Regions from separate parts of the Pseudoalteromonas sp. NCCP-2140 genome, predicted to be linked through region 2. Evidence: predicted binding sites of a transcription regulator. Region 2 holds the regulator's gene; the other holds the start of a gene.
What was found. Region 2 encodes FliA, which starts transcription of late flagellar genes. Its sites were predicted from a motif close to CTAAAGNTNNNNNNNNNNNNGCCGATA; they were not measured.
Positions count from the first base shown of each region.

Region 1: pomA (flagellar motor protein PomA) is a predicted target of FliA. The motif match lies at 5,163-5,189, and genes of this name have one in related genera.

Region 1 is NZ_BRCZ01000013.1:65,074-76,121, forward strand. It holds gene NFU46_RS18340 (MBL fold metallo-hydrolase) at 1-810, opposite strand, end outside; gene NFU46_RS18345 (LysR family transcriptional regulator) at 918-1,865, shown strand; gene dxs (1-deoxy-D-xylulose-5-phosphate synthase) at 1,894-3,756, opposite strand; gene ispA ((2E,6E)-farnesyl diphosphate synthase) at 3,846-4,733, opposite strand; gene xseB (exodeoxyribonuclease VII small subunit) at 4,738-4,980, opposite strand; gene pomA (flagellar motor protein PomA) at 5,253-6,020, shown strand; gene NFU46_RS18370 (flagellar motor protein MotB) at 6,024-6,947, shown strand; gene NFU46_RS18375 (hypothetical protein) at 7,078-7,554, shown strand; gene NFU46_RS18380 (DNA topoisomerase III) at 7,621-9,531, shown strand; gene NFU46_RS18385 (M20 family metallopeptidase) at 9,537-10,850, opposite strand; gene NFU46_RS18390 (tetratricopeptide repeat protein) at 10,934-11,048, shown strand, end outside.
Region 2 is NZ_BRCZ01000002.1:228,248-239,295, reverse strand. It holds gene NFU46_RS05035 (chemotaxis protein CheW) at 1-149, opposite strand, end outside; gene NFU46_RS05030 (chemotaxis protein CheW) at 171-929, opposite strand; gene NFU46_RS05025 (ParA family protein) at 932-1,702, opposite strand; gene NFU46_RS05020 (flagellar motor protein MotB) at 1,714-2,673, opposite strand; gene NFU46_RS05015 (flagellar motor protein) at 2,680-3,444, opposite strand; gene NFU46_RS05010 (chemotaxis response regulator protein-glutamate methylesterase) at 3,437-4,600, opposite strand; gene NFU46_RS05005 (chemotaxis protein CheA) at 4,663-6,966, opposite strand; gene NFU46_RS05000 (protein phosphatase CheZ) at 6,982-7,749, opposite strand; gene cheY (chemotaxis response regulator CheY) at 7,767-8,150, opposite strand; gene NFU46_RS04990 (RNA polymerase sigma factor FliA) at 8,191-8,901, opposite strand; gene NFU46_RS04985 (MinD/ParA family protein) at 8,928-9,788, opposite strand; gene flhF (flagellar biosynthesis protein FlhF) at 9,781-11,048, opposite strand, start outside.

The DNA.
Region 1 (11,048 bases), on a different contig from region 2:
ATGAAAAGCAAAGTCATCATGTGAGCCTATATTGCCATGTCCACCATTGAAAAAATCCCATTTTAATGCGTCTGCTGTTTTTAAGTTATGCTCTAGATATGTGAAGCGCTCTGAGCCTGCAAAATTCCAAAAAGGAGGTTGATCTGCATTCAGTAAATCAGGGGCATGGAGTACACGTTCATTCACTAAAAGCCAAGCTGAGTGATCATCAGTATGTGCGGCATGTTCGAAGCCATGAAGTTGAACTTCTAAGTCTTCGAACTTAAAAGTATCGTTTGGCCAGTTAAGTACTTTTGTTGGTTTCTTTATGTTACTTCCCAGTAATTCCATTTTCTTATTTGTTGCTTTTGATGCAATAATTTCAGGTTGTTCTTTTTGAGACTTTTTAAGTAACTTTAATAAATCATCTGCTGCTGAAATATGATCAGCATGGTCATGAGAATAGACAATTGCTGTTATAGGTTTATCGGTAATTGATCGAATAGATTTTAAAATTGGCTCTGCTCTTTGCTCTAATGGATCGAACAAAAGCACACCTTTATCACCGATATAAAAAATCGTGCCGTAGAACCCTGATTGATACCAATAAGTATTCTCTGTGATGCGCTGAAGGATATAAGGTGTTGTCATATTTAAGTTAAATAAATTTGCGACCTTTTCACCTGGAGCAAGAACTTTACTACTAGATTGTGGTACATAGTGAGCACCAACGGTTGAAGGAGCTTCAGCAACAGAACTCACTGCTGCTAAACTTGTAGATAATAAACTGAATAGAAATACTGATTTAGTAAAGCTATTTTTTATAGACATAATAGTCTCCGTTTGTTTTTAGTGTCCTAATTTTGTGCGATTGTATAGAGCGTTAATCTGTTGATAAACTGCATATTAGTTAATTAACTATTGCGCAACTTGAGATAATGGATCGAATAACAGCTGCAAAAGTATTTATTGAAATAACTGAGCAGGGTAGCTTTACAAAGGCTGCAGCTAAACTAAATATGTCAACAGCAATGGTAAGTCGCTACTTATCTGAATTAGAGCAATGGTTCGGTACACGATTAATGCATCGAACTACCCGCGTGATAAGTTTGACAGAAGCTGGAACTGCAACTTTACCAGCGTGTCGTAAGATGCTTATGGCTGTTGCTGAAGCAAAGAATTTAGTCATTGAACAAACGAAAAAAGCCAAAGGTGTTCTTAGGGTTGCGACGTCTGGCTCATTTGCGGACGCATACCTTGTTTCTGCCTTAGTTGAGTTTCAAAAGCTACATCCGGAAATAGAAATTAGTTTATCTGTTGGCCATACAATATCTAATCTAGTAGAGGATAGGATTGATTTAGCTGTAAGAGTTACTAATACACTCGATCCAACTATGATTGCTGTTCCTTTAACGTTATGTAATTCAGTTTTGTGTGCCGCGCCTGAATACCTTGAAAAATATGGAACGCCTACTTCTTTCGAGGAATTAAGTGAACATAGATGTGTTGCTCATTTTTCTGGCTCGCGCAAAAACTATCGCTTCATTAAAGGTGAAGATATTATAGAAGTGCCAGTAAAAAGGTACTTTGAAAGTAACGAAACTAATGTAATAACACGGGCTGTTTTGAGTGGGGCTGGAGTAGGAATGTTGCCTACATTTTATGTAGGAAAGCATCTTAAATCAGGCAAGCTCGTTAGGATATTACCCCAATTCCAGCCAGAACCCCTCGGTATTTATGCAATTTACCTGAGCCGTCATCACCAACCCTTGTCTTTAAGGTTACTTGTTGAATTTCTTAAATTGCAGTTTAAAGATGCAGCAGCACCTTGGGATCACGAGTTAGGAGTTATTCCCAGTAGGGTAGAGAACAAAAAGGAGCCTTAAGGCTCCTTTATAGTGAATGCTGTTTGGCTTAAGCCATGAACTTTTTGATGCTAGTTAAAATACCATTTGCATCTAGGCCCATTTCGGCGTGCATTTCATCTTGCGTACCATGCTTAATAAACTCATCTGGAATACCTAAGTTTAAGATAGTCACATCCGCTTTGATTGCAGCTAAGTATTCATTCACAGCAGAACCAGCACCGCCAGCAATGGCGTTGTCTTCTAGGGTAACAATGACATCATGGCTGCTGAGTAATTTACTGATAGCGTTAGTATCAAGAGGCTTGATAAAGCGCATATCAATGACTGTTGCGTTAAGCTCATCAGCGGCTACTTTGGCGTTCTCTAACAGCGTACCAAACGACAAGATGGCCACTTTATTACCTTGTTTGATATTACGCGCTTTACCGATTTCAATCGCGCTCATTGTTGATTCAACCTCACACGTGCCGGCACTACCACGTGGGTAACGAACAGCAACTGGTTGATTGCATTGGTAGCCAGTGTAAAGCATTTGGCGGCACTCGTTAGTGTCGCTAGGCGCCATGATAATCATATTAGGAATACAGCGCATAAAGCTTAAGTCATAGGCGCCTTGGTGAGTTTCACCATCAGCACCAACAATACCGGCACGGTCAATAGCAAATAAAACGGGTAAGTTTTGTAATGCTACATCGTGGATAAGTTGGTCGTACGCACGTTGTAAAAAGCTTGAATAAATAGCAACAACAGGCTTCAACCCTTCACAAGCAAGGCCAGCTGCAAGCGTTACAGCATGTTGCTCGGCAATTGCTACATCAAAGTATTGCGCTGGGTACTCTTTAGAAAAACGTACCATGCCTGAGCCTTCACGCATTGCAGGGGTAATTGCCATTAACTTGGTGTCTTGAGCCGCCATATCACATAACCAATCACCAAACACATTTGAGAATGTGGCAGCGCCTGGTTTTGATTTTGGTAATTTTGACATGCTCGGATCAAATTTTGGTACGCCATGGTAACCAATTGGATCCGCTTCAGCTGGTTTATAACCTTTGCCTTTTTGCGTTTTAATATGCAGTAACTGCGGGCCTTTAAGGTTACGCATATTACGTAAGGTATCAACCAACATATTTACATCATGACCATCAATTGGGCCGATGTAGTTTAGGCCTAATTCTTCAAAGAACGTGCCTGGAATGACCATACCTTTTAAGTGTTCTTCCATGCGGCTAGCAAGTTCTTTCACTGGCGGTAAACCTGAAAGCAGCTTTTTACTGCCTTCACGAATATTGGTGTAGAAACTACCAGATAAAATACGGGCAAAGTGATTGTTTAGTGCACCTACGTTTTCTGAAATCGACATTTCATTATCGTTTAAGATAATTAACACGTTAGGGTTTACATCACCCATGTGATTCATTGCTTCAAATGCCATACCCGCCGTAATTGCACCATCGCCAATAACCGCTACAGTTTTACGATCTTTACCTTCTTTTTCAGCGGCAATGGCCATGCCTAAGGCTGCTGAAATTGAGGTGCTCGAATGGCCTACACTGAAAGTGTCGTAAGGGCTTTCTTCACGGAATGGGAAAGGGTGCAAACCGTCTTTTTGACGAATAGTATGCATTTGGTCACGGCGACCCGTTAAGATTTTGTGCGGGTATGCTTGATGACCCACATCCCATACTAAACGATCTTCAGGAGTGTTATAAACATAATGCAGCGCAACGGTTAGTTCAACAGTGCCTAAACCTGATGCTAAATGACCACTACTTTGCGAAACCGAGTTAAGTAGGTATTCGCGTAACTCTTTACTAAACGCAGGTAACTTGTCTTGCGCTAAATCACGCAGTTGTGCTGGTTCGTCAACCAAACTTAATAATGGATACTTGCTACTATCAAGTGTCATGATTTTTTATACATCCTTCGCTAACCAGAGTGCATTATAGCCCATTGCCGCTCTGATTTTTTAGTTATTTTGTCTTTCTTTTTTTGGCATTAATAATTACGTTCAACGATATAGCTAGCAAGGCTCGCCAGCTCGTTGGTGTCGTAATCAATAGCCTCAAGAGCTTGATGAGCTTGAGCCAGTAAATCTTGTGCTTTTTGCTTTGCGCCAGCCATACCTAATAAAGCAGGGTAAGTTGCTTTATTAGCTGCAATATCTGAACCTTGTGGTTTACCCAATGTTTCAGTATCAGCTTCTACATCAAGGATATCGTCTTGTACCTGAAAAGCCAGTCCTATTGCTTGGCCAAATAGGTTTAATTGCGCGAGGGTATGTTCATCGCAATTTTTAGCACACAACGCACCAAGTGTAATTGCACAATTAAGTAATGCGCCTGTTTTTAGCTGGTGAATGCGCTCCAGCTGTTCAACAGTAATTTGTTTATCGGTCGCTTCGATATCCAGTGCTTGCCCACCTACCATACCCTCAATACCTGAGGCTTTGCTTAACGAGGCTATCATTTTTACTTGTTGCGTAGCTGAAACTGCAAATTGATGGTTAGCGATTAAATCAAATGCCAGTGTTTGTAATGCATCTCCGGCAAGTATGGCTTGCGCTTCCCCGTAAACAATATGACAGGTAGGACGGCCACGTCTTAAGTCATCATCATCCATGGCAGGTAGGTCATCATGGACTAATGAGTAGCTATGAATACACTCAATAGCAGCGGCAAGAATATCAAGATCGGCTTTATCTGCGCCCATCATTCGGCCAGTTGCATAAACAAGATAAGGACGTAAGCGCTTACCACCATTTAAAACACCATAATGAGTGGCTTCTTTGATGGTTTTTTCGGTATTAAGTGGTCGTTCGAAATAGCGATTTAAATGTGCTTCAACGTCTTCTCGAGCGCGTTGTAGTTGTTCTTTTAATTGCACTTAATTAGTCCAGGTTTGAATCAAAATTGCTAAGAGGCGCTTGGCTATCGTTGCCCATTAATATGGCAACCTTTTGTTCGGCTTGTTGTAACTTACCAGATGAAGCATTTGCCAACGCAATGCCGCGTTCAAACTGTTTGAGTGACTGCTCTAGGGACAGTTCACCTTGCTCCATTTGTGCAACAATTTGAGATAATTCATCCAGTGCTTCTTCAAAGCTTAAGTTTTCTGGTTTCTTTGTTGCCATTGTGGCCTCGATAGCTGTTAGAAAGTGAGGCCAATTTTAGGGGGAATGCTAAACTAGGTCAAAGAATGATGTGTTTTTTTACGCATAATCCATTTTCAATATGCTATTTTTACGGTTTTAGATACAGCTTAAACTTGTAGCTTAAAAATCTTACATTAAAATAAAATTAATTCATTTAATGATTTAAGTATTTCAACTGCTTGCCGATAAGCAGTTAATAATAAAAATTTGATACCTGAGGGTGTCGTGTAATTGTTCCTCTGGAGGGGTATGTGGATTTAGCAACCATAATAGGTATTCTTGGTGCCATAGGCTTAATTGCTATGTCGATGGTGTTAAGTAGTGACGGCCAAGTTGCAATGTTTTACAACACGCCTTCGGTGGTCATTGTATTTGGTGGTTCGATTTTTATCGTATTATCGAATTTCACTATGGGGCAATTTTTGGGCATAGGTAAAGTCGCTGCAAAAGCCTTTATGTTCAAAATCGAATCTCCAGAAGAGTTAATTGAAAAAGCAGTGGAATTAGCTGACTCAGCACGTAAAGGTGGTTTCTTAGCATTAGAAGAAGCCGAAATCCCCAACGGTTTTATGCGTAAAGGGGTCGATATGTTAGTGGATGGTCATGATGCTGATGTTGTTCGTGCCACCCTACAAAAAGATATTTCTCTTACTGCTAACCGTCATGAACTAGGGGCTGGGTTATTCAAATCACTTGCGGATATCGCTCCTGCGATGGGTATGATCGGTACGCTAATCGGTCTGGTTGCTATGTTATCAAACATGGATGACCCAAAAGCAATCGGCCCTGCTATGGCGGTTGCACTTTTAACTACTCTCTATGGTGCGTTCTTAGCAAACGTTGTTGCTATTCCAATTCAGGTAAAACTAGAGCTACGTAAAGACGAGGAAGCACTTAACCAGCGTTTGATTCTCGACGCGGTACTGGGTATTCAAGATGGTCAAAACCCGAAAGTAATAGAAGGTATCTTGAAAAACTACTTAGCCGAATCAAAACGTAAAGTTGATACCGAGGAGTAGGGTATGTCAGATCAAGAGTGCAAATGTCCACCTCCAGGTTTACCCGCCTGGATGGGAACCTTCGCAGATTTAATGTCATTATTAATGTGCTTCTTTGTACTCTTGCTTGCCTTCTCAGAAATGGACGTACTGAAGTTTAAGCAAATTGCCGGCTCTATGAAGTTTGCTTTCGGTGTACAAAATAAAATTGAAGTAAAAGATATTCCAAAAGGAACCTCGGTCATTGCTATGGAGTTTACTCCGGGTAAACCTGAACCCACTCCTATTGAGACAATTCAACAACAAACCGTAGAAATGACACAACAAATGCTTGAGTTTCAAGCTGGTGATGAAAGCTCTGCCGGTGGTCGACAAGAACAGCGCGGCAATAAACGTGGTGGTGAATCGCAAAGTACGGCGCAGCAACAAGCTTTAGAACAGTCAATTTCAGCAGCTGATCAAGAACAAACAAATGAACTTGTGAAGAAAATTGCCCAGCAACTAGAACAGCAAATTATGGATGGTGCGATTGAGCTTGAGTCATTAGGCCAGCAAATTATTATTCGCATTCGTGAGAATGGTTCATTCCCATCAGGGAGTGCTTTTTTACAGCCAAAATTTAAACCTATTATTCGTGATATTGCTACGCTGTTAAAAGATGTGCCGGGTGAAATAACCGTGTCAGGGCACACTGATGACTTCCAAGTATCGAATGAGCTTTATACTAACAACTGGGATTTATCATCAAAGCGTGCGGTGGCAGTTGCCAGTGAAATGGAAAAAGCGCCAGGTTTTGATAAGTCTCGTATGATGGTGGTAGGTCACGCAGAAACCAGACCCCTTGTACCGAATGTGACCGATGAAGACCGTAGGCGAAATCGTCGTGTTGAAATCTCTATCATGCAAGGCAAAGCACACGAATCTGACCCTATTGATGTAAGGCAATAAATCAATTAAAGTGAAACTTCATTAACACATGTAATGGAGTATAAAAATGAAAAAAGTTGATAAATATAGCTATATGCCTGGTAATGGTGATGGCGACGATGATGGTAAAACAGAATAAGGTTCGTTAATTTTGCCTGATTGGTTTGTATATACCATCTCAATTTTGAGTAATAGCTGGGTGTTCATTCTGAGCCCAGCTATTTTCGTTTTCTACCTCCGTAAAGATTGGCAGGCATTCCACTTCACCGTAATAACAGCATGTTTCTTTTTATACGGTACCTTAATTCATGGCACTTTACGTGAGTTTGATGACATCTATATCTGGCGCTATGTAGTTTGGGCTTTTAATGATATTGCTTGGATGGCAATCATTGCTTACTTAGGTATTAAAGATAAAGTCTACTTATGGCAAAGTGTTTTAGGGCAGTTGGTTGTGATAATGGCGCCCATTTTACAGTTGTTCCGTTTAGTTGACCGCCACCTTTGGGATTTGTCATACAGCACTTATATGTATAAGACCCTGCTACCGTTAATTAATATTGGTACTGTGGTCGTCTGTTACCTACCACTTATCTACCTTTTTACTCGACGAAGCCAGCAAGCTTAAGGCGTTTCTTCATTAAAAATCCTGTGTTAGACTACTGTTTATAAAAACAGTATTTAGTGTTGCGTTATGAAACTTTACATTGCCGAAAAACCATCCTTGGCGCGAGCCATTGCAGATGCACTGCCAAAACCACAAAAAAAGCATGATGGCTATATAGAACTAGGTAATGGTGATTGTGTCTCATGGTGTATTGGTCATTTGCTTGAACAAGCAGAACCTGATGACTACGATGCAAGTTTTAAAAAGTGGCGGTTTGAGCATTTACCTATCGTGCCTGAACAATGGCAATTAAAACCTAAAGCAAAAACGCGTAAACAACTTACTGTATTAAAAAAGCTCATTAAGCAGGCTAGTACAATAGTTCATGCTGGCGATCCTGATCGCGAAGGCCAGCTATTGGTTGATGAAGTGATCGAACAGGTTAAACTTAGCCAAGCCAAAAAACAGCAAATTCAACGACTCTTGATCAGCGACTTAAACTTAAGTGCAGTTAAAAAAGCGCTGAATAATTTAAAGTCGAATCGCGATTTTATTCCATTGAGTGTATCTGCTTTAGCTCGCTCACGTGCCGATTGGCTATTTGGCATGAATTTAACTCGCGCTTATACGCTTGCTGGGCAAAAAGCTGGGTTTGGCAATGTGTTATCTGTTGGGCGTGTTCAAACGCCTATTTTAGGTTTAGTCGTTAATCGTGATAATGAAATCGCTAATTTTGTAGCAAAACCTTTTTATGAAGTATTAGCTCATCTTGAAACTCAGCAGCAGCAAGCATTTTCTGCAAAGTGGCAGCCAAGTAAAGCATGTGAACCTTATCAAGATGAAGAAGGGCGAGTATTGCATAGAGGGCTTGCTGAAAATGTTGTGTCACGCATAACTAATCAACCGGCTAAAGTAGTTGAGCTTGAGCAAAAGCAAAAAAAGCAACAAGCGCCACTGCCTTATAACTTATCTGCTTTGCAAATTGATGCGGCAAAAGCGTTTTCTATGCCTGCACAAAAAGTGTTAGATACCTGTCAAAGCTTGTATGAGCGCCATAAGTTAATTACGTACCCTCGTTCAGATAATCGCTATTTACCAAAAGAGCATCATAAAGATGCAGCGAGGATTATTGCAGCCATCGCCAGTAATGAAGGTCAAGCAAGTGAAGCTTGCATGCAAGCTGATACCAGTAAGCGGAGTAAATGTTTTAATGACAGCAAGGTTGCAGCTCACCACGCTATTGTTCCTACCGAAAAACAGCTTCGCTCAGTATCATTAAATAGCGATGAACAAAAAATCTATCGCTTGATCTGTCGTCATTATTTAATTCAGTTTTATCCAGACTATATATTTAACGAAACTAAAGTAACGGTTGAAATTGCGGGTGGGCTTTTTAAAGCAGCTGCTAAGCAAGATGTTAGTTTAGGCTTTAAAACATTAATGGGCAAAACAGAGTTAAAAAATGAGCAAACCTTACCTGCACTTGAAAAAGGTCAGCCACTGCATTGCAATCAAGGTGAAGTGGTAGACAAAATGACGACACCGCCAGCGCATTTTACTGATGCTACCTTATTGAGTGCTATGACAGGCATCAGCCGCTATGTGAAAGACCCAGAAATTAAAAAGATCCTCAAAGAAACCGACGGCTTAGGCACTGAGGCTACACGGGCTGGTATTCTTGAGCTTTTATTTAAACGCCGCTTTTTAGAGCGTCAGGGTAAAAACATTCTAGCTACCGCAACAGGCAAAGCTCTTATAAGTACATTACCAGAGCAGCTTGCTAGCCCTGACTTAACAGCTAAGTGGGAAGCATCGTTAGGGAATATAGCTGAGCAACACATGAGTTATCAGCAATTTTTAACGCCATTGTTGGCAGAGTTACATGCTTTAGTTGAGCAAGCTAAGCAGTGCGACAGCCAAGTCTTTGCTCAGTTGCCAAAAACGCCGCAAAAGCGACGTTTTAAAAGAAAGGCTAAACCCAGAGCTAAGTCAGCCTAAACTATTTATTTTTTGTTGAATAGGGCAACCGCAGCATTACTCATCGCTGTAATCCCAGTAGGAAGCGCCTTCTTGTAATCAGGTGCAAACTTACTTGAGTGTAATGAAGGTAATGTTGCGCCAGATTGCATTGCTGCATCATATTGATTAGGTTCAACACCGCCTAACCAAAACAAAGTAATTGGCACGTGCTGTTCTGTACGACCGTATAAACCAAAGTCTTCACCAGCCATGACTGCTTCAGTTTCAAGTACATTGTCTTCACCAATAGCATTAGCAATTGCTGAACGCACTATGTTGGTTTGAGCTGGATTGTTATAAGTCGAAGGAATTGACTCATCTTCATGCACATATACTTCAGGTGCTAAGCTTTCATCAAGTCCTGCACTTAATGCAATACCTTTAGAAATTCGTTTAATCGCTGCGATTTGTTGTAAGCGAACTTCAGGGTTATAACTACGCAATGTAAGTTGTAGTTTTACTTCATCAGAAATGACATTGTGTTTAGAGCCACCATGAATTGAGCCAACGGTAATCACTGACGGTTCAAGTGGTGACAATTCGCGACTAGTAATAGTTTGCAGTGCCAGCACAATACGTGAAGCAATCACAACAGGGTCGATTGTTGTATGTGGATAGGCACCGTGACCGCCTTTACCCTTTACAGTAATATCAACAGAGTCAACACTTGCCATCGTATATTCAGTTTTCATGCTAACTTTACCAGCAGGAACACTCGCACTTACATGTAAACCAATAACATGGTCTGGAGTAGGGTACTTAGTAAAAAGCCCTTCTTTAAGCATTGCTTTTGCACCACCGCCAACTTCCTCTGCAGGTTGTGCGACCATCATTAGCGTACCTTGCCACTGATCTTTATGTGTCATTAACTGTTGTGCTGTGCCAATAAATGAACTCATATGAATATCATGACCACAACCATGCATTACGCCAACAGTTGCACCAGCATCATTTGTTACAGTCACTTTAGAGGCGTAAGGTTTTCCTGTTTGCTCAACAATTGGTAATCCATCAGTATCTGTGCGGATCATTACTGTAGGGCCATCACCGTTTTTATAAATACCAACAACGCCGTAACCACCTACATTATCAGTAATAGTAAAGCCCAGCTGTTTTAATTGCTTTGCTAGCTTTTGGCCAGTTTCTTTTTCGTGGTAAGACAGCTCGGGAGATTGATGTAAATCTAAATAAAGCTTTTCAATCTCAGGCATAGTTTTTTGAAGGTTTAAATCGAGCGTTGTTGCTTGTGCTAATGGACTAAGAAGTAATAAAGCTGCAGAAATAGCAGATAATTTCATAATGACCTCGACCCGTGGGGCTTGTAATTGTTATGTTTGCCACTATATAAAAACCTAAATACTTATATAGTGCAATCGATCAAATGAATAATATGATAAAACTTACCCAGCAAAATTTGCAGCAAGCACTGGGTGAAACGTCCGCTGAAAAGCTAGTGCTACTTACTTTTTACTCTGCGCAAAACCCAGAATGTCATC
Region 2 (11,048 bases):
GGAGCAATTTCGGTATAGCGAAGTACTTCTTGTACCTGCATTACGTTAATGCCGTACGTTTCTTCTTCAAGTTTAAAGGTTACCCACTGTAACACTTCATCGTTGCTATCAGCGTTTTTATTTGCTGACAGTAGTCTTTCTTCACTCATGCTATTACTCCGTAAAAATAGTTACTGCTCACGGCTGTCTAAGCCCTGCTCTAGCAATTGATTTAAATTTTCAACGTCAATCAAGGCGCACATTTTCTCTTTGATGACACCTGCAAGCCAAGGCCGCTTACCTGATTTTGCTCGCCATTTTACATCTTCCTTACGAAGCGTAATATTATTTACGAGCTTTTCAGCCAATAATCCCCATTGGCTGTCACCTAAGGTGATTAAATACTGATAATCTAATGATTGTTCTAATTTTTCATCATACTTTTCTGGCATAACCCAACGTGCAGTATCAACAACATTTAGTTTTTCTTCACGGTTTAGCATTACACCTTTAAACCATTTAGGTTTACCAAATAATTGGTTAACCTCTGCCAGCTGATGAATTCCCCCTAATGCTTTTAACGGTACAGCAAGCGTTAACCCTGCGACCTCAAAGAATAATGCCTGAAATTCACCATCAAAATAGTCTTCTTGACGATCAGACGAGGTTTTTGCAACCAGTTCAGCTTTAGGTTCTGCGACTATATCTTTGATATTAGCTTGGTTCTCGGTTTTCTCAAGCTCTTTAGTCGGTTCTGGGGGTGGTAAAACAGGTTCTGGAGTAGGCTGAACGTCTGTCAGCTTTTCTTCCGTCTTAGTTTCAGGCTCTTTAACCTGCTCCAGCAGCTTTGCGACTGGCTCAAGATTTTGGTCTGTAGGCTCATCTTCACACAACAAAGCGCCCAAATATTGGGTCATCACTTTTTCATTGGCAAATAAATGCTTACTCATCTTTAACCTTGTGCAACTAAGTAATCAAGCAGCGCGCGATAGGCAAATACCCCACGCGAACGCGGGCAAAATTGAATCGGCACTTGTTGTGCTAAACTAGCATCTCTAAACTTTGTATCGACAGGAACCACGCCTGACCATACTTTATCTTTGTAATTATCCTGCAGAGTCTTGTAAGCTTCAAGTGATGCTTTAGTACGTTTATCGTACATTGTAGGAATAATTGTATATTGGTACTGTTTTGCTTGCGATGTTTGCATCAACTCCATCGTACGCATCATACGATCAAGCCCTTTTAAGGCCAGAAATTCTGTTTGTACTGGCACTAAAATTCGCTCACTAGCTGCAAGAGCATTGACCATCAAAACCCCTAAAACAGGCGGGCAATCAATAATTGCATAGTCATAATGGTCGCTAATTTTGGCCAGTGCTTTTTTAAGTATTAAGCCCATGCCATTTTTATTGCCCATGCTTCTATCAAGCGTCGCGATTGCCATCGTCGCAGGTAAGATATCAAGGTTTTCAAGTGTTGATGGACATAGGGCCTGTAAAATTTCTTCACTGGCCATGTTATTGCCGCGCGCAAAGATATCATACACGCTAACTTCTAAGTCTTCTGAATCTATACCAAAATAATAAGTCAATGATGCATGCGGATCGGTGTCAATAAGTAACACGCGTTTTCCTTGTAAAGCGAGAATACCAGCAAGGCTAACGGCTGTTGTTGTTTTCCCTACCCCACCTTTTTGATTCGCTACGGTCCAAACTTTCACATCACACCTTATTATTGTTCATTGCGCGTGGTAATCCTAATGCCACCATGTGGTAATTGAATCACTTTAATGCTGTTATCATCGCTTGGCAACTCAATTTCTGTCGTCTGTTGCGGTTGGTTTTGTGACTCTTGTTCAGTATTTTCTGGCTCTTTTGGCGGTAAACCATATTTAGACAATGCAACAACCACTTTGCGGTTTTCTGCGCGACCTTGCTCAGTGTCATTACTTGCGAAGGGCGAATACTGCCCGTAACCTTCAATAGCCATACGCGCAGGGTTAATGCCTAAACTCTCAAGCTCAACCAGTACGGATGTAGCCCGCGCTACAGATAGCTCCCAGTTTGAGCGAAACATCTCATTACGAATACCTTCGTTATCGGTATAACCACGCACGCGAATGTAGTTATCAACCGGCGCGATAATATCTTTCACTAAACCAACAACTTGCTTGGCACGCTGCTGTGCAACAGCACTGCCCGATGAAAATAACATACCTGAACTTAATTCGATGATAAGCCAATCTTGGTGAAGCTCTAAACTCGCTTCGCCATCACGAATTTCATCAATAAGCGCAGACTGTAATTTAGTCAATAAGCTGTCGAGAGGCTTGCCGAGATGTTTTTTCTCAATATTGCTGGTTTCGCTTTGTCCATCGAGTAATTCAGGACCCTGCTCATCTTTACGAATGCTCTCACCGTATAGAATGTCGTTCTCAGGACTAACTCTGTCAGTTAATATGCCTGTGCCGTTAACCCCAGTGCCAACCTGTTGTTGCTGACGAGCTGATTTTTCGAACACCTGCTCCAGTGAGTCTGAGAGAATCTGAAAGTCTTCATTTTTACTAATTGCGATAGCATACATGACCACAAAAAAAGCAAACATGATGGTCATGTAATCGGCATAAGAGACAAGCCAGCGTTCAGTATGTTGGTTTTTTGACGTGTTATGACGCAGACGACGGCGCATCATAATAAATTACTCGTCAACTAAGCTTGGGCGCTCTACACGGTACGCCTCAAGTTTTAGTTCGATATTTAGTGGGCTTTCACCTTGCGAAATAGCAATAATGCCTTCAGCAAGTAGTTCATGATACAGCATTTTTTGCTCAACTTGTTGCTTAAGTTTATTCGCCATCGGCAAGAATAATAAGTTAGCTAAACCAACACCGTAAATAGTAGCGATAAACGCAGTAGCGACACCGGCACCTAGTTTTTCAGGATCGGTGATAAATTGCATAGCCTGAATCAACCCGAGTACCGCACCTAGAATACCAATTGTAGGGCTATAACCGCCCATGGCTTCGTAAACTCGGCTTACCTCAAGTAAGCGTTCGCGTTCAAGCATTAAATCAATTTCAAGGGTATCTCTAAGCTTTCGCTCATCAATCCCATCAACAAGTAGACTCAACCCCTTTGCCGCATACGGGTCTGAATGCGACAGCGCATCAGACTCAAGGGCTAAGTATCCTTCTTGGCGTGCTTTGTGTGACCAACGCTTTACTTGTTCAATGGCTGCATCAATATCGTGATACGGCGGAAAGAACACCCAATGACTGATCTTCAGTGTTTTAGTAAAAACACTTGCAGGGGTTTGAAGCATCACAGCCCCAAGCGTACCACCGAGTACGATGATAAGCGCAGGACCATTAAACAGTGCAGAAACAACCCCGCCCTCTAATGCATAACCAAAGGCGATGGCACTTATCGCGACAATTAAGCCAAGAAAAGATAGCTTATCCACAGCCAGTCTCACGCGTTAGGCGAGCTGCAACATCAGTGAGTGCTAAGCTCTCGCTCGCCAGCCCCGCATTTGCAACAGCTTGTGGCATACCATACACCACACTGGTTTTTTCATCTTGCGCCCAAATAGTAGCACCGACTTGCTTAAGCATACGCGCACCATCACGGCCATCTGCGCCCATGCCCGTTAAAACTACAGCTAGCACATCACCACCAAAGGTTTTTGCAGCACTAGCAAAGGTCACGTCAACGCTCGGTTTATAAGTAATACGCGGACTGTCGTCTTCAAACACACGCAGTGTGCGAGAGCCGCCTCGTCCTTCTATTAGCATTTGTTGACCACCTGGCGCTAAATAAGCGGTACCAGGCACTAAACGGTCACCATTTTGCGCTTCTTTCACATTGATTCTGCATAAGCCATTAAGGCGTGCAGCAAAAGCAGGTGTAAACGCAGCTGGCATATGCTGAATAAGCAAAATAGGATGCGGAAAGTTAGCTGGCAGCTGAGTTAAAATTGTTTGTAGCGCTACAGGCCCACCGGTTGATGTGCCAATAGCAACTAACTGATATTGCTTGCCCGAAGCGCGAATATTACTCGTACTCGAAGACGATGCAGCTGGCGAACTAGCAGGAGCAGGACGGCTAAAGCTGCGATCTGGCTGAACAATACCGCTACTCGTATTTGCAGTGCTACTGCTCCTTGGTGCAGGAGCCGGAGTTGGTCGCGAAATAGGTGCTGGGCGCGAAAAACGAGAAAGGCGACGGCGACCAATTTCTTTTACTTTATTTTGCAAAAGTGCGATTGCATCTTCATTGTTGCGTGCAATGTCTTCAAATTTTTTCGGTAAAAAATCTAACGCCCCAGCATCCAGTGCATCTAGGGTTGCGGTTGCACCATCACGAGTGAGTGATGAGAACATTAAAATAGGAGTTGGTGTTGCTGCCATTATTTCTTTTACGGCACTAATGCCATCAAGAACCGGCATTTCAACATCCATAGTAATTACATCAGGTTTTAGTTCACGGGCTTTATCTACCGCTTCACGACCGTTTACGGCAAAACCTATCACTTGAATATTGCTGTCTTGCTCTAAAATTTCGCTGACACGACGGCGAAAAAAGCTTGAATCATCAACAACTAATACTTTGACTGCCATTGGCACTCTCTTGTTTTATATCATTCAAAGTGCAGCTAAATACTGCACTTTATTATTTATTATTAGCCAACGTAGTGTTTAAGCATGCTAGGTACGTCGAGGATCAGTGCAATCCCACCATCAGAAGTAATTGTCGCACCTGCCATACCTGGTGTGCCTTGTAATAAGGCATCTAAAGGTTTAATAACAACTTCCTCTTGACCAATTAACGAGTCAACAACAAAGCCCACTTGCTTAGTACCTATTTGTACAATAACCACGTGACCTTCTGCTTTACGCTCTTGGCGGTTAGCACCTTTTACTAACCAATGTTGTAAATAGAAAAGCGGGATCGCTTTTTCACGTACAATAATTGTCAGTTGGCCATCAACTACGTTAGTTTTAGTTAAATCAAGGTGGAAAATTTCGCTAACACCAGCAAGTGGTAATGCGAAGGTTTGCTCACCCACAATAACCATTAAGGTCGGTAAGATAGCAAGTGTTAATGGCACCTTGATTTCAAGTGCAGTACCTACACCCAGCTCAGACTGTATATTAACCGAGCCATTTAACTGAGTGATTTTAGTTTTAACAACATCCATGCCGACACCACGGCCTGAGATGTCAGAGATTTCTTCTTTGGTTGAGAAACCTGGTGCAAAGATTAAGTTGTACGCTTCGGTATCCGACAAGCGACTTGCTTGGTCGTGATCAATCACACCTTTGCTAATTGCGATTTTTTTCAGTTTCTCAGCATCCATACCCGCACCATCATCACGAATGGTTAGTAGGATGTGATCACCTTCTTGTGATGCCGAAAGCGTTACGGTACCTGTACGTGGTTTACCTGCGGCTTCACGCACGTCTGGCATTTCAATACCATGGTCAACAGAGTTACGCACTAAGTGCACCAATGGATCAGCAAGTGCTTCAACAAGGTTTTTATCTAAATCGGTTTCTTCACCAACTAGCTGCAGGTTAATATCTTTTTTCAAGCTACGGGCTAAGTCACGAACAACCCGTGGGAAACGGCCAAATACTTTCTTAATTGGCTGCATCCGGGTTTTCATCACCGCGCCTTGCAAGTCTGCGGTTACCACATCTAGGTTAGAGATGGCTTTACCCATTGACTCGCTATTGCTGTTATTAGCAAGGCTCACTAAGCGGTTTCGGACCAATACCAGCTCACCCACCATGTTCATGATTTCATCGAGACGTTTAGTATCAACACGTACCGTTGTTTCTGCCTGTGGTGGTGGCGCTTTTTTCGGTGCAGCAGAAGCAGCAGGCGATTTTTCTGGTGCTTTTGCAGGTGCTGGAGCCGGTTTAGGCGCTGCGGCAGCAGGTTTAGGCGCAGGTGCCGGTTTTGATACTGCAGGCTGTGCTGGTTTTGCAGGTTCTGCTTTTGGTGGTTCAGGCGCTTTTTCTGGCGCAGTCGTTTCTAAAGACTGAGGAGCAGTACCTTTACCATGTAATTCATCAAGCAGTGCTTCAAACTCGTCATCGCTAATTTCATCGTCTGAGTCATTGCTTGCAGGTTCTGCTGCAGACGCCTGAGGAGCAGCCTGTGCAGGCTTTGTAGCTTCAGGCTGAGCAGGAGTATCTTGTTTTACTTCACCAAAGTTACCAACCCCATGCAGTTCGTCTAATAAGCTGTCAAATTCATCATCAGTAATATCGTCACTGTCATTGCTTACAGTATCTGCAGCAGGTGCTGCTGGGCCTTGGCCTTTACCATGAAGTTCATCTAGTAGGCTTTCAAATTCGTCTTCGGTGATTTCGTCAATATTTTGTGACTCAGCGCTGCTATCTGCAAGACCGCCGCCATCAAATAACATATCGAACGCAAATGGGTCATCTTCATCGATGTTGTCTATTGTTGTTTCTGCTGTGACTTCAGGCGTATCAACAACTGGCTCTTCAACTGCGGGTTCTTCAGGTGCAACTGCAACATCGTCTGCTACAGATAAATCTTCACCTGCAAGCTCTTCTGCAGTCGGTGGCTGACTTAATTTATGAAGGACTTCTAATAGGGCTGGGTCTGCAGGCTCTGGCTGTTCGCGATTTTGAATCGTAGCGAACATTTCGTTGATAGTGTCGAGAGCCTGTAAAATTACGTCCATTAGTTCTGGTGTTACACTGCGCAGACCTTGGCGTAATAAATCGAAAACATTCTCTGCACCATGACACGCATCTACAAGCTCAGTCATGCTTAAGAAGCCTGCACCACCTTTAACAGTATGGAAGCCTCTAAAAATGGCGTTTAATAGATCTTTGTCTTCTGGGTTGTTTTCAAGCTCAACTAATTGCTCTGACAAAAGCTCTAAGATTTCTCCTGCTTCAACAAGGAAATCCTGTAATATATCTTCATCGACTTCAAAGCTCATGCAGCTACTCTCCTCTTAGAAGCCCAGACTTGATAATAGATCATCGACTTCATCTTGTCCTGAGACAACATCATCGCGAGACTCTTTATCAATAATTGGCCCTTCAGGACCTGCTAGTGTGTCACTTGTTGCAGGTGCTTTTTCTATGGCCTGTTTTTCTTGTTGTTGATGACCATCTTCTTGACTGCCAAACACAGTTAAGAGATTAATTAAACTGTCTTCTACCTCTCGCACTAACTCAATAACACGGCGAATAACTTGTCCGGTTAAATCCTGATAATCCTGCGCCATCAGCACATTAGTCATCAAACCTTGGAGCTCATCGGTTTTGGTATGCGAGTTATTCATGAACTTATCTAAGCTATGACATAACGATTTAAATTCACCGAGTTCAATTTCTCGGTTCATTAAACGATCCCACGTAGGTTTGATTGCGGCAATTTCATCAGCAAGTTGTTGCGCTATAGGTAAACTTGCTTCAACCGCATCCATGGTTTTATTGGCGGCGCTTTCTGTCATTTCCATAACATAATTTAAGCGCTGCTTAGCGTCTGGGATCGCGTCGGTAGTTAAATCAGTGAGACGAGTATCTAGATCAAAGTTTTTTAATGCTTCATGAAGCTGACGCGTCAATTTGCCGACTTCAGCAAACAACTCTGATTGTTCTTTTGATGCAGCGTCAAGAATGAGCTTATCCGCTTTTTCTTGTTCACCATTTTCAAGATACTCAACAAGTTGACGAGCTTGCTCTAAACTTATTTGAGGCGCAGCAAGTGCTGACATAAGCCTCTCCCCTTAGATTAACCTAGACGTTCAAACACTTTTTCCAATTTGGTTTTAAGTGTCGCAGCAGTGAATGGTTTAACGATATAGCCATTTACACCTGCTTGAGCAGCAGCAACAATTTGTTCTTTTTTCGCTTCAGCTGTCACCATTAAAACAGGAATATGCTTAAGGCTATCATCAGCACGAATTGCACGTAACAAATCAATACCTTGCATACCAGGCATGTTCCAATCTGTTACAACAAAATCAAATTCTTGATTTTGTAGCATTGGCAATGCTGTTGAACCGTCGTCAGCTTCCTGCACATTGGTAAAACCTAAATCCCTTAATAGATTTTTAATGATACGTCTCATTGTAGAAAAATCATCAACAACAAGAATTTTCATGTTTTTATCCAAAACATCCTCCGGTGAGGTTTGAACCTTTATTTACTTACTACTAATTAATCCAGTCATTGATTTTTGCTTTGAGCTTAATCATCGCCTGACCATGTATTTGACTCACACGCGACTCGCTAACATCGAGTATGTGTCCTATTTCTTTTAAGTTCATTTCGTCGTTGTAGTACAAAGACAAAACGAGAGCATCTCTTTCTGGTAACGATTGGATAGCCGTTAATAGAGACTGGTTAAACCGCTCATTTTTAACGTTATTAAACGGTTTGTCTAGTCCTAAATCCTGACCTACTGGTGTGATAACGTCTTCATCTACACCTAAATCTTCAATACCTAATACTTTACTCGAATTTACATCATGTAGAATATGATGGTACTCATCTAGCGTAATATCAAGTTTTTCAGCGACTTCAGTATCTTTGGGCTCACGATTTAAAGAGCTTTCTAATTCGGCAATGGTTTCAGCCACAAGGCGGGCATTTCGGTGAACAGAGCGTGGCGCCCAGTCACCTCTACGAATTTCGTCTAACATCGCACCACGAATACGAATTCCAGCGAAGGTTTCGAAACTAGCACCTTTGCTAGCATCAAAGTTTTTTGACGCTTCAATTAGGCCTATCATGCCTGATTGAATTAAATCATCGAGTTGCACACTGGCAGGTAAACGAGCAATTAGATGGCATGCCACTTTTTTGACTAAAGAGGCATGTTTTTCGACAATCGCATTTAAATTCTGTGCTGATTGATATCCCATCGCTTTATTCACCGATGTTGTCATAGTTAGCCGTTTACTAGTTTTTCAATAAAAAATTCTAAATGGCCAGACGGTTGATTAGGGATCGGCCACTTAACTGCTTTTGTTGCTAATGTTTTAAACGCCACCGCTGCCGGAGAGTTCGGGAATAATTCAACAATCACCTTTTGACGTCGCGTAGATTTACGCATGTTCTCGTCATAAGGAATGGTTGCTACCAACTCCATTGAAACATCTAAAAAACGATCCGTTACTTTTGAAAGTTTAGCAAATAATTCTTGCCCTTCACGCAAACTGCGCACCATATTGGCAACAATTTTAAATTTATATACGCCATGCTCACGGCTAAGCACTTTAATTAGTGCGTAAGCATCAGTAATTGAGGTAGGTTCATCGCATACAACCACAACAACGTCTTGGGCTGCACGAGAAAAGCTTAATACCATGTCAGAAATACCTGCGGCGGTATCAACAATTAATATATCAAACTCGGTGTTTAACTCGCTAAAAGCGCGAATAAGCCCTGCATGCTCAGATGGCGTTAATTCAACCATACTTTGTGAACCAGACGTCGCTGGTACAATTTTGATGCCCGCAGGGCCTTCAACAAGAATTTCGTCAAGCTCACACTCGCCTGACAAAACATGAGATAAATTACGTTCAACACGAAGGCCAAGCATTACGTCACAGTTTGCCAAACCTAAATCGGCATCTAATACTAATACACGATTTCCTTGCTGACCTAATGCGATTGCGGTATTGAGTGAAACGTTGGTTTTACCCACTCCACCTTTACCGCCAGTAACAGCGATAACTTTAACGCCACTATTATTATTTTGATTCATTTTGCGCAGGCCGCTTGCTTGATCTAATACTGTGTTAATCATACATCCCTACTGTGTTCGACGCTACTGCTTGACGTCTTGAATGTTGTGCTTTTGCTCGTTTTAAATACAATTGTTCAGCTTTTTTCACTAGTTTTTCAGCATTCGCTACGCGAATATCCTCAGGAACGCGCTGACCGTTAGTAAGATACCCTATTGGCAGGCGATTTTGAATCGCTATGCTAATAATCTCACCTAAACTTAAAGATTCATCCAATTTAGTGAAGATACAGCCACTTAGGTGAACCTTTTTAAAGTGTCTTACGGTTTCTTGCAACACATTTATCTGTGCTGTAGCACTTAATACTAAATAACTACGAATATCAACACGCTGATTACGCATTAGGGTATTTAACTGCTCAGTTAAACGTAAATCACGTTGGCTCATACCCGCTGTGTCTATTAATACTAGACGCTTATTACGTAAATGGTATAACACTTCAGCTAATTCATTCGCATCTTTTACCTGCTTAACACCACAGCCAATAATACGACCATAAGTAGCCAATTGTTCGTAGGCACCAATTCTGTAGGTATCAGTGGTGATCAACGCCACTTTATCAGCACCATATTTTTGTGCACCCAGTGCAGCTAATTTTGCAACTGTGGTTGTTTTACCAACGCCTGTTGGACCCACTAATGCGAATACACCACCTTGACGCAGGATTTCGTTATTCGTTGTATGCATTTGGTTTTCAACCATTTGCAGAAGTGCTTGCCACGCTTGTTGACGTGATACATCGTCAGGAATGAAACACGCCATTTGCTCAGCAACATCACGTTCAATGCCCATACCTGCTAAGCGGTCAATCATACATGCACGAGTCGGATCGCGGCGCGCCATATCTTGTTGCATTAGGCCAGATACTTGGTGTTCAAGTAATTGACGAATCGCATTCATTTCTTCGCGCATGGTCGTCATTTCTGATTGATTCGCAGGTGCTGAGTTTTTGTGCTCGGCTAGTGAATCTAAATCATCAAAACCAGAATCTAAGTCGTCATCAAAACCTAAGCTATGTGCTTGAGTTTGTACACGAGGTGCTGCTTGCTGTTGATAACGAGGAGCTTGCTTATATTCAGGCTGTTGCTGCTCAAAGCTTGGCTCTTTTGGTTGATAGTGTTCACTCGTATCAATACCAGATTGACTAAACATTGACGCAAGCTCTGGCGAACGAGGGCGTGGGGCTTGACGCTCAAGTAACGCTTGTAGGCTATCAGCAACTTTCGCTTGCGGCTCAGGTTTAGCACGCATTGGCTCAGGTT